Regions from separate parts of the Bacillus sp. UNC322MFChir4.1 genome, predicted to be linked through region 3. Evidence: riboswitches for the same ligand, from Rfam matches in the RefSeq annotation. Region 3 holds a riboswitch; each other region holds the start of a gene.
The links. A riboswitch is a leader RNA that binds a small molecule or an ion and turns the genes downstream of it on or off. The one in region 3 is predicted to bind S-adenosylmethionine.

Region 1: another riboswitch for S-adenosylmethionine. It lies ahead of BR72_RS25845 (YezD family protein); the one in region 3 lies ahead of BR72_RS01345 (YvrJ family protein).
Region 2: another riboswitch for S-adenosylmethionine. It lies ahead of metK (methionine adenosyltransferase); the one in region 3 lies ahead of BR72_RS01345 (YvrJ family protein).

Annotation. Positions count from the first base shown of each region.
Region 1 covers NZ_KN050809.1:184,598-187,850, forward strand. The annotation lists gene sat (sulfate adenylyltransferase) at 1-712, opposite strand, end outside; gene BR72_RS18185 (phosphoadenylyl-sulfate reductase) at 885-1,595, opposite strand; gene BR72_RS25845 (YezD family protein) at 1,688-1,831, opposite strand; SAM riboswitch class I at 1,900-2,008, opposite strand; gene lysA (diaminopimelate decarboxylase) at 2,169-3,253, opposite strand, start outside.
Region 2 covers NZ_KN050810.1:233,483-236,735, forward strand. The annotation lists gene metK (methionine adenosyltransferase) at 230-1,429, opposite strand; SAM riboswitch class I at 1,595-1,717, opposite strand; gene pckA (phosphoenolpyruvate carboxykinase (ATP)) at 1,937-3,253, shown strand, end outside.
Region 3 covers NZ_JQKQ01000001.1:281,019-284,271, forward strand. The annotation lists gene BR72_RS01330 (ImmA/IrrE family metallo-endopeptidase) at 1-199, shown strand, start outside; gene BR72_RS01340 (3-hydroxybutyrate dehydrogenase) at 598-1,374, shown strand; gene BR72_RS01345 (YvrJ family protein) at 1,646-1,807, opposite strand; SAM riboswitch class I at 2,003-2,148, opposite strand; gene BR72_RS01350 (carbon-nitrogen family hydrolase) at 2,210-3,001, opposite strand; gene BR72_RS01355 (pyridoxal phosphate-dependent aminotransferase) at 3,096-3,253, shown strand, end outside.

The DNA of each region.
Region 1 (3,253 bases), on a different contig from region 3:
GATAGTAGTGTTCAAGAAGTACTTCATAACTTTCCATGCGAACATCAGCTGGAATATCATCTGACTTCGTTTCACCAACGAGCGGATTTAAAAACAAACCGTCAACGATTTCAAGAGCTGCTTTTTGAATATATTCATGCGCACGGTGTACTGGATTTCTCGTTTGAAAGCCAACGATTGTTTTCCAGCCGCGCCGCTGAAACTCCGCTCGCGTTTCACTAGGCTCTAAATAATATGCAGAAAATTTCTCTTTTTCAATTCGTTTCACAAGTGTAATAGTTCCTCCTACATATACATTAGGACGATCATATAATTTCTTCACACCCGGATGTTCGTCTTCTACCGTTTTATAGACAAGGAATGCTTCTTTTTCTTTATTTGGCGTGTAAATCTCTTCAACTTGAATCACACCATAAGTCACTCCTTCTTTTACAAGCCTAACTTCTTCTCCTACTTGCAATTCTTTCGCTTTTTCTTCTGTTATAGGCAATGTAATGGGAATGCTCCATACTTCTCCATCTGTTAATCTCATTTCCGCTACTACAGACTCATAATCACTTTCCCCTAAAAAACCAGTAAGCGGGCTATATCCACCGATAGCGATCAGTTCTAAATCACTTAACGCCACCCCATCTAACTCAATTTCCTTTACGATATGTGCGGTTTCATACGTTGTATCAATTCGATTCACTATTGCTTTTGTATCACTCATTCTCGTCTCCTCCTTTTTTATCCCGCATTAACGGGCAGTAATACTCCCGCCTCAAAATTCAGCAAAAGCAAAGAAGTTAGGCGGGAGATAAACTGCCCGTAAAAGCCCGATTGGTTCAACTAATAATCAGTGGGGGATGAAGAAAACCCCCACTGATTAAAGTTTCACTTTATCAGCTTTTATCGATATGAAGACCGCATTCCGTTTTTGTCATGCCAGCCCACCGTCCATCTCTTAAATCACTGCCTTCTTGTACTCGTACTGTGCACGTTTCACATCCGATGCTCGGATATCCAATATCATGAAGTGGATTGTATGGCAAATTATGCTTGTATACATAACGCCAAACCTCTTTCCAAGTCCAATGAATAAGCGGACAAATTTTAACAAATTGAAATCGATGATCTTGATTAATAAACTGCGTATTTTTTCTCGTTTCAGACTGCTCTCTTCTTAAACCTGATATCCATGCTTTCCTACCTGTTAGTCCTTCTTCTAACGGCTTAATTTTTCTTAATTGACAACAAAGGTTTGGATTATGTTCCCATAATTTATCACCATGCTCTTTAGCTTGTTCTCCAAGTGTAAGGTTCGGTTGCTTTTCAATAATATTCAACTGAGGAAATCGTTCTCGTACTTTTTTAATTAAGTCATACGTTTCTTGAAAATGAACATTTGTATCTAAAAATACAACATTTGCAGATGGATTTACTTGGTTAATAATATGCAATAAGACCATTCCTTCTACCCCAAAACTGCATGCATACACAATATCCTGCCTATAATGTTCATAGGCCCAGCGCACCGTCGCTAAAGCACCTTTCGTTTCATCATCCTCTGGAAATGAAACAAAATTATCTTGCCAATTTTCATACGTTAACATCGTTCTCCTCCTACATATAAATCATATAAAAAGGCGGCTTTAATCTATTTTTAATAGATTAAAGCCGCCTCTAGTTTTTCTAGTCAGCATGCTTATTTCAAACGTACTTTTTCACTTTTTTCAAGTTGAATCACTTTACCATCTTGCACAACAATTGTAATTGAACCATATTTCATATCAGCAAGCATCGCTTGAATCTTACTTGCTACTTCCTCAAATTGTTCGCGTCTCCCCATGAACAGCCCCCCTTTTTTCATAAAAAAAATCTTTCCCATTTCGAAAAGACTGTTCCGGTAACGTATCTACCTTATCTTCCAAAATGGATTCCATTTTGCTGGAAGTAGCACCTTACTTTTATAAAGTAGGTTGCCGGGCTTCTTCGGGCCAGTTCCCTCCGCCGCTCTTGATAAGAATTTAATTATATCTTCACTTTAACACAATTCTGAATTTTTTCAATCCTAGTTTTCCGATAAAATTTATTTTTTTAAGAAGAAGGAGTTATTCACCTAAAAAACTCCTTCTTGGGCTAACCATCAGTAGCGGGATGAAGTCGTCATTGATAGAAGTTTCATTTTATACAAATTCCTTTATACGTATGCGATCGTTCCCGATAATATTCTCATACGATTCTCTCTCAACAACAACATGAGATTTTCCACTTTTCACAAACACAACTGCTGGTCGACGAATACGATTATAATTATTCGCCATGGAATAACCATATGCCCCTGTACAAGAAATAGCCAAGAGATCACAAGAAACAACTTTTGGGAGCGCGACATCCCAAATGAGCATATCGCCGCTTTCACAACACTTCCCTGCAATGGAAACCACTTCTTCGGCAGATTCATTTGCTCGGTTTGCTAGCAATGCTTCATAACGAGCTCCGTAAAGTGCTGGTCGAAGGTTATCTGTCATACCCCCATCAACCGATACGTACTTGCGAATGCCTGGAATATCTTTAGTTGCACCCACTGTGTACAAAGTTGTTCCTGCATCACCAACAATACTACGACCTGGTTCTACCCAAATTTCTGGCAGTGGGTATCCATAAGCTGTAAACTGCTCGCGTACTGCATCTGTTACAGCTTGCACATAATCACCAAGAGCAAGCGGGGTATCTCCTTCCGTATAACGAATTCCAAAGCCACCGCCTACATTTAATACGGGAGCTACGTAATCCGTTTCTTTTCTCACTAATTCTAAAAATTTGTGAAGCACTTCAATTGCACGAACAAATCCTGCTGTTTCAAAAATTTGCGATCCAATATGAGAATGAATTCCTAACACATGGTAATTTGATTTTTCTAATGCACTTTTCATTGCTTGTAATGCATGCCCCGTTGAAATACCAAAACCAAACTTGGAATCATCTTGACCTGTTGTAATATATTCATGTGTATGCGCTTCTACTCCTGGAGTCACACGAAGTAGAACACTGACAACTTTTCCGTATTCTTTTGCCAAATCATGCAATATTTCTAGTTCCAAAAAATTATCTACAACGAAACACCCAATGTTAGCTTCTAGCGCCATTCTTATCTCTTCTTCTGTTTTATTATTGCCATGGAAATGGATACGTTCAGCCGGAAATCCTGCTTGCAGCGCCGTATATAACTCTCCGCTAGACACAACATCAAGCGACATATTTTCTTCTG
Region 2 (3,253 bases), on a different contig from region 3:
CTAATAAAGAAAACTTTATCCCGCTATTCGCGGGCAGTAATACTCCCACCTCAAAATTCGGCGAAAGCAAAGAAGTTAGGTGGGAGATAAACTGCCTGTAAAAGCCCGATTGGTTCAACTAATAATCAGTGGGGGATGAAAAAACCCCCACTGATTAAAGTTTCACTTTATGTATTTCCATAAATAAAAAAAGCTTTGCGCACACGCGCAAAGCTTTTTTCTTCCTATATTATAGACCAGCTTGCTCTTTTAAAGCTTCAGCTTTGTCTGTACGTTCCCATGATAGATCTACATCAGTACGTCCGAAGTGGCCGTAAGCTGCTGTTTGTTTGTAAATTGGGCGACGTAAGTCTAACATTTTGATGATGCCAGCTGGGCGAAGATCGAAGTTGCTTCGGATTAGTTCTACTAATACTTCTTCAGATACTTTTCCAGTGCCAAATGTATCAACAGAGATAGATACTGGTTGTGCTACGCCGATTGCGTATGCAAGTTGTACTTCTGCTTTGTCAGCAAGTCCTGATGCTACGATGTTTTTCGCAACGTAACGAGCTGCGTATGCTGCAGAGCGGTCAACTTTTGTTGCATCCTTACCAGAGAATGCACCGCCGCCGTGACGAGCATATCCGCCGTAAGTATCAACGATTATTTTACGACCTGTTAAACCAGCATCGCCTTGTGGTCCACCAATAACGAAGCGGCCTGTTGGGTTAATGAAGAATTTTGTTTCTTCATCGATTAATTCAGCTGGTACAACTGGTTTAATTACAAATTCTTTTAAGTTGCGATCGATTTGTTCCCAAGCAATCTCTGGATGATGTTGCGTAGAAATTACGATTGTGTCGACGCGAACTGGTTTACCATTTTCATCATACTCAACTGTTACTTGTGTTTTACCGTCTGGACGTAAGTATGGTAATGTATCATCTTTACGAACTTCCGTTAAACGACGAGCTAATTTGTGAGCAAGTGAGATTGGAAGTGGCATTAATTCTTTTGTTTCATTACATGCGAAACCAAACATTAAACCTTGGTCGCCTGCACCGATTGCTTCAATCTCTTCGTCAGTCATTTGACCTTCGCGTGCTTCTAACGCTTGGTCAACACCCATTGCGATGTCAGCAGATTGCTCATCGATAGATGTTAAAACTGCACAAGTTTCTGCATCAAATCCGTATTTTGCACGAGTGTAACCGATTCCTTGAATTGTTTCACGAACGATTTTTGGAATATCCACATAAGTAGAAGTTGTAATCTCTCCCGCTACCAATACTAAACCAGTTGTTACTGTTGTTTCACAAGCTACACGTGCGTTTGCATCTTTTGATAAGATTGCATCTAAAATAGAATCAGAAATTTGGTCACAAATTTTATCTGGATGTCCTTCAGTTACAGACTCAGATGTGAACAGATGACGTTTTTTTGTCATGTGGTAAACCTCCCTACAGTAATGATATATATTGTACGGAACTCATCCTTAATTTGCCACAAACTGCGACATTCATGTATTTTCCCATACAAGTACAAAAGAAAAACCTTTCCCTATTAGAGGAAAGGTTGTATTTGCTACTTGCATACTGCTTTTTGCCCTTCGCTCTTATCGTTCGAGACTATTCGCCTCGCACAGGTTTAAGCACCTATTCACTTGTTTGACTTTCATACAAGTGAGGTTGCCGGGCTTCATAGGGCCTGTCCCTCCGCCAGCTCGGAATAAGAGAGTATCCGTCCTCAACTATACTAAAGAAATGAATTTCATTTGTCAATCCAAATACACATATTCCTATAAGTTTTTCAGGGCAGAAATTTATGGAAAAAATAATATAATAACACAAACAAAAAACAAATAAATAGTATACATTATTTATATGATTGTGTTATACTTTTAGTGGGGATTACGATGAATATTCATAAATCAAATAAAGGATGGTATATAAATATGAGTACTGCGAATGTCCAAATTGGATTACATGAACTATTGAACGGAAGCAATGCACAGGTTCAATTGAGCGTTCCGCAATTAACGGAAAAGGTATTAATGAGAAAAGAAGGTCAATTATCTTCTACTGGCGCAGTTTCTGTTTCAACAGGAAAATATACAGGACGTTCTCCGAAAGATAAATTTATTGTAGACGAAGCATCTGTTACGGACAAAATTGCTTGGGGATCTGTGAACCAACCAATTTCTGAAGAACATTTCAATAAATTATATACAAAAGTGCTGGAATACTTAAAAGATAAAGAAGAACTATTCGTGTTCAAAGGATTTGCAGGAGCAGACCGCAACTACCGTCTTCCTCTTCAAGTTATTAATGAATATGCTTGGCATAACTTATTTGCGCATCAACTATTCATTCGTCCAACTGAAGAAGAATTACAAGACCATGATGCACAGTTCACAATTGTATCTGCACCAAACTTTAAAGCAGATCCAGCAGTTGACGGCACAAATTCAGAAACATTTATTATCGTTTCATTTGAAAAGCGTATCGTGTTAATCGGGGGTACAGAATACGCTGGTGAAATGAAAAAATCAATCTTCTCTATTATGAACTACTTACTTCCAGAGCAAGATATTTTCTCTATGCACTGCTCTGCAAACGTAGGCGAAGAAGGCGATGTTGCTTTATTCTTCGGTTTATCTGGAACAGGCAAAACAACATTATCTGCTGATCCGAACCGTAAATTAATTGGTGATGATGAGCACGGTTGGTCTGATAACGGTGTGTTTAATATTGAAGGCGGTTGCTATGCAAAATGTGTGAACTTATCTCGTGAGAAAGAACCACAGATCTTTGACGCAATCAAATTTGGTTCTGTTTTAGAAAACGTTGTGCTTGATGAGCATACACGCATTGCCGATTACGATGATACTGCATTAACAGAAAATACACGTGCAGCTTATCCAATTGATGCAATTGATAACATTGTGTTACCTAGCGTTGCAGGTCATCCAAATACAATCATTTTCTTAACTGCTGATGCATTCGGCGTATTGCCTCCAATTAGTAAATTAACGAAAGAGCAAGCTATGTATCATTTCTTAAGCGGTTACACTAGTAAACTAGCAGGAACTGAGCGCGGTATTACTTCACCGCAAGCAACATTCTCAACATGCTTCGGTTCTCCATTCTTACCGCTTGATGCATCTCGCTATGCAGAAATGCTTGGTGAAAAAATCGAGAAGCATGATGCAAATGTGTTCTTAGTGAATACTGGCTGGACTGGCGGCGAATACGGCGTTGGAAAACGTATG
Region 3 (3,253 bases):
ATTCACGCGACGTGTACAGGACAAGCTTACAATTGCAGATCCCGAGTGTCCAAACGGTTCCGAGCACCATCCTTCTCCTACAAACCTTATGCATTACATCATTCCTCCCCCTCATAAATCAAAAATAGATTCCTTATTAACGAATACACAAAGAGAATTATCTTTACAAAGTCCTTTATTGCGTATAGAAAAAGAGTAACTATTATAATTACTTCTATATATACAAGTCAAAGAGCCGATATAAAAACTCTTTTCTTTTTAGAAGGACGAGAGCATCTGGCCACGCATAGAAACGGTCAGGGCCTTTTCCTACCACATGCAAGGATGAAAACAAAACAAGAAAACAAGTAGCGGCCATGTTGTATTCTGCAAAGCAGCGACTTATATGTTGAAAAATCACCATGAATTTATATAAATCATTTCTTTCTTCTACTCTAAAAGGTTTTATAACTTCTTTTATTCCTTTTGTTAATAAATACACCTTCGTATTAACTAAAAACTTTTCCCCCTTCTCTAGAAACTTGCAGGATTTCCTATTTCGCTTCTATAAATAGAGCAATAGAGCTAACTATATTCATAGAGGAGATGGAATAAAACATGTTTAAAAATCGCGTTGTATTTTTAACAGGTGCAGCAAGCGGAATTGGATATGAAATAGGAAAAGCCTTTGCGAAAGAAGGTGCAACTGTAATGATTACGGATCGGTTAGAGAACCGAGTACAAGAGGCAGTGCAACAATTACAAAACGAAGGATATAAAGTATTTGGAATGCAATGTGATGTAACAGTAGAACGTGAGATTGAACGAGCTATCGCTGAAACTGTTACACGATTTGGTTCACTTGATGTATTAGTTAATAATGCAGGTATGCAATACGTTTCTCCAATTGAAGATTTCCCAACCGAAAAGTTTGAAATGTTGATTAAAATCATGCAAATTGCACCGTTTATTGCAATAAAACATACATTTCCTATTATGAAAAAACAACGATACGGTCGCATCATGAACATTGCTTCTATTAATGGTCTCGTTGGCTTTGCAGGCAAATCTGCATATAATAGCGCCAAGCATGGAGTAATTGGGCTTACAAAAGTCGCTGCATTAGAGGGCGCTGAGTACGGTATTACCGTAAATGCACTTTGTCCAGGCTATGTTGATACCCCGCTTGTTCGTAATCAACTTCAAGATTTAGCTACAACAAGAAACGTACCGCTTGAACATGTACTAGAAGAAGTCATTTACCCACTTGTACCACAACAACGATTATTACATACAGAAGAAATTTCAAACTACGCCTTATTTTTGGCAAGCGAAAAAGCAAAAGGAATTACAGGACAAGCTGTTGTCATTGATGGTGGTTATACAGCGCAGTAAAATTCAACAAACTATTTTCTTTCTCTATAAATCAACTTTAATTTTCCGATATATAAGTCGCCGCTATGCAGACCAAAATATGTACCTGTATTCGCTTCCTCCCTTTGTTTGAAATCTCACATGTGGCAAAAATAGGCCCTGACCGCTTCTACACACGGCCAGATGCTCTTGTCCTCCCCAAAAAGAAAGAGGTTTTTATGTTGTTCTTTAAATTTGGATATATTCACCAACCCAAAAACGGATTGTGCCTCTTCCGCACAATCCGTTTCCGTTACATATTTTCCTTTGGAGATTCATATCCTTGCATTTGCTTTGGTAACTTCTCAATCGCAACAATAACGCTATCTAACTTACTTTCAATTCTATGAAGTAAGTATAGTGTAACAACAATCGGAAAGCCGACATTGCCAATAACTGATATCCATTCCTCCATCGTTGTCTCCTCCCTTCTTATTATAAATAAGTGAAGAGACAAAAAAGTGGTAACTAAAAACAAACTAAATCATTTCAGCTGTTTTTTCTGTTAACTACTTGTATCCCACTTTGTTTCCCCCCTAATATATTAGGGCTTTTCATCATAAGAAAACCCCTTTCTACAACGAAAGAGGTTTGAAGATTCACTTCTCCCCTCTTATCTATCAGAAAGTCTCTCTTTCTGTTGGAATTAGCACCGTTCCTTACTAGGCGCCAATTATGCGCCCCATTTCACAATGGTATTACGGTCGGTTGCTGGGTTTCATCGGGCCAAATCCCTCCACCTGCTCTTGATAAGAGTATATAGTTGTCCGAATTTTCCATTTTCAGTTCTGACTATATCAAGAATAAAATTGGCTTGTCAACTTTTTTTTTGCGCGTACAATTCTGGACGTCGATCAAAAAAAACAGGAATCCCCTTTCGCACTTCTGAGATTTTGTTTGTATCTAATGTTCCAAACAAAATTGTTTCTGTTTCATCAGCTTCAGTAACAATTTCTCCCCAAGGATCAATAATAAGAGAATGTCCTGCAAATACATTATTAGGGTCACTCCCAGCACGATTGCATGCCACAACAAAACATTGATTTTCAATCGCTCTTGCCTGAAGCAATAACCGCCAATGTGCTAAACGAACAAGCGGCCACTCTGCTACAACAAATAATACAGTTGCCCCGTGCGCGGTATGAACGCGCATCCATTCTGGAAAACGAATATCATAGCAAATTGTTCCTGCGCATGGTATATCCTCCAGTAGAAAATGCCCCGTTTCATTTCCAGCAATTAAGTATTTATGCTCATCCATCAGTTGAAACAAATGCACTTTACTATATTCAGCTACAATGTTTCCATTTCGATCACTAACATACATCGTATTTGTAACACCATTCTCTGTCTGTTTAGCGATTGAACCACCGACAATATTTACGTCGTTTTGCTTACTCCACTTTGATAATAAACATTTCGTATAATTCCCATCTAAATCCGCAATTTCAGGAAGGCGCTCTAAATCATAACCTGTTGTCCATAACTCTGGTAATACAAGAACATCTGGATTTTCCTTTATCGCTTCGCTTATTTTTTTTTCAGCATGTTCTATATTTTTTTCAACATCGCCAAAAGTGATATTCATTTGTACACAAGCAATTTTCATTACTCTCTTCCTTCTTCCTTTTTATTTTTTTCTTTACAAAAAGTTGGAAAGACTATATCATTTGTCACTATAATTGTAACAACTTTCAAAAGAGGTGGAAAGTATGAAACATTTTCAACCTTCCGAGATATTAACATCATTACCAACACAATTTTTTGCCTCCCTTGTCGCCAAAGTAAATGGAGTAATGCAAGCTGGTCATGATGTTATTAACTTAGGACAAGGAAATCCTGATCAACCAACACCAGATCA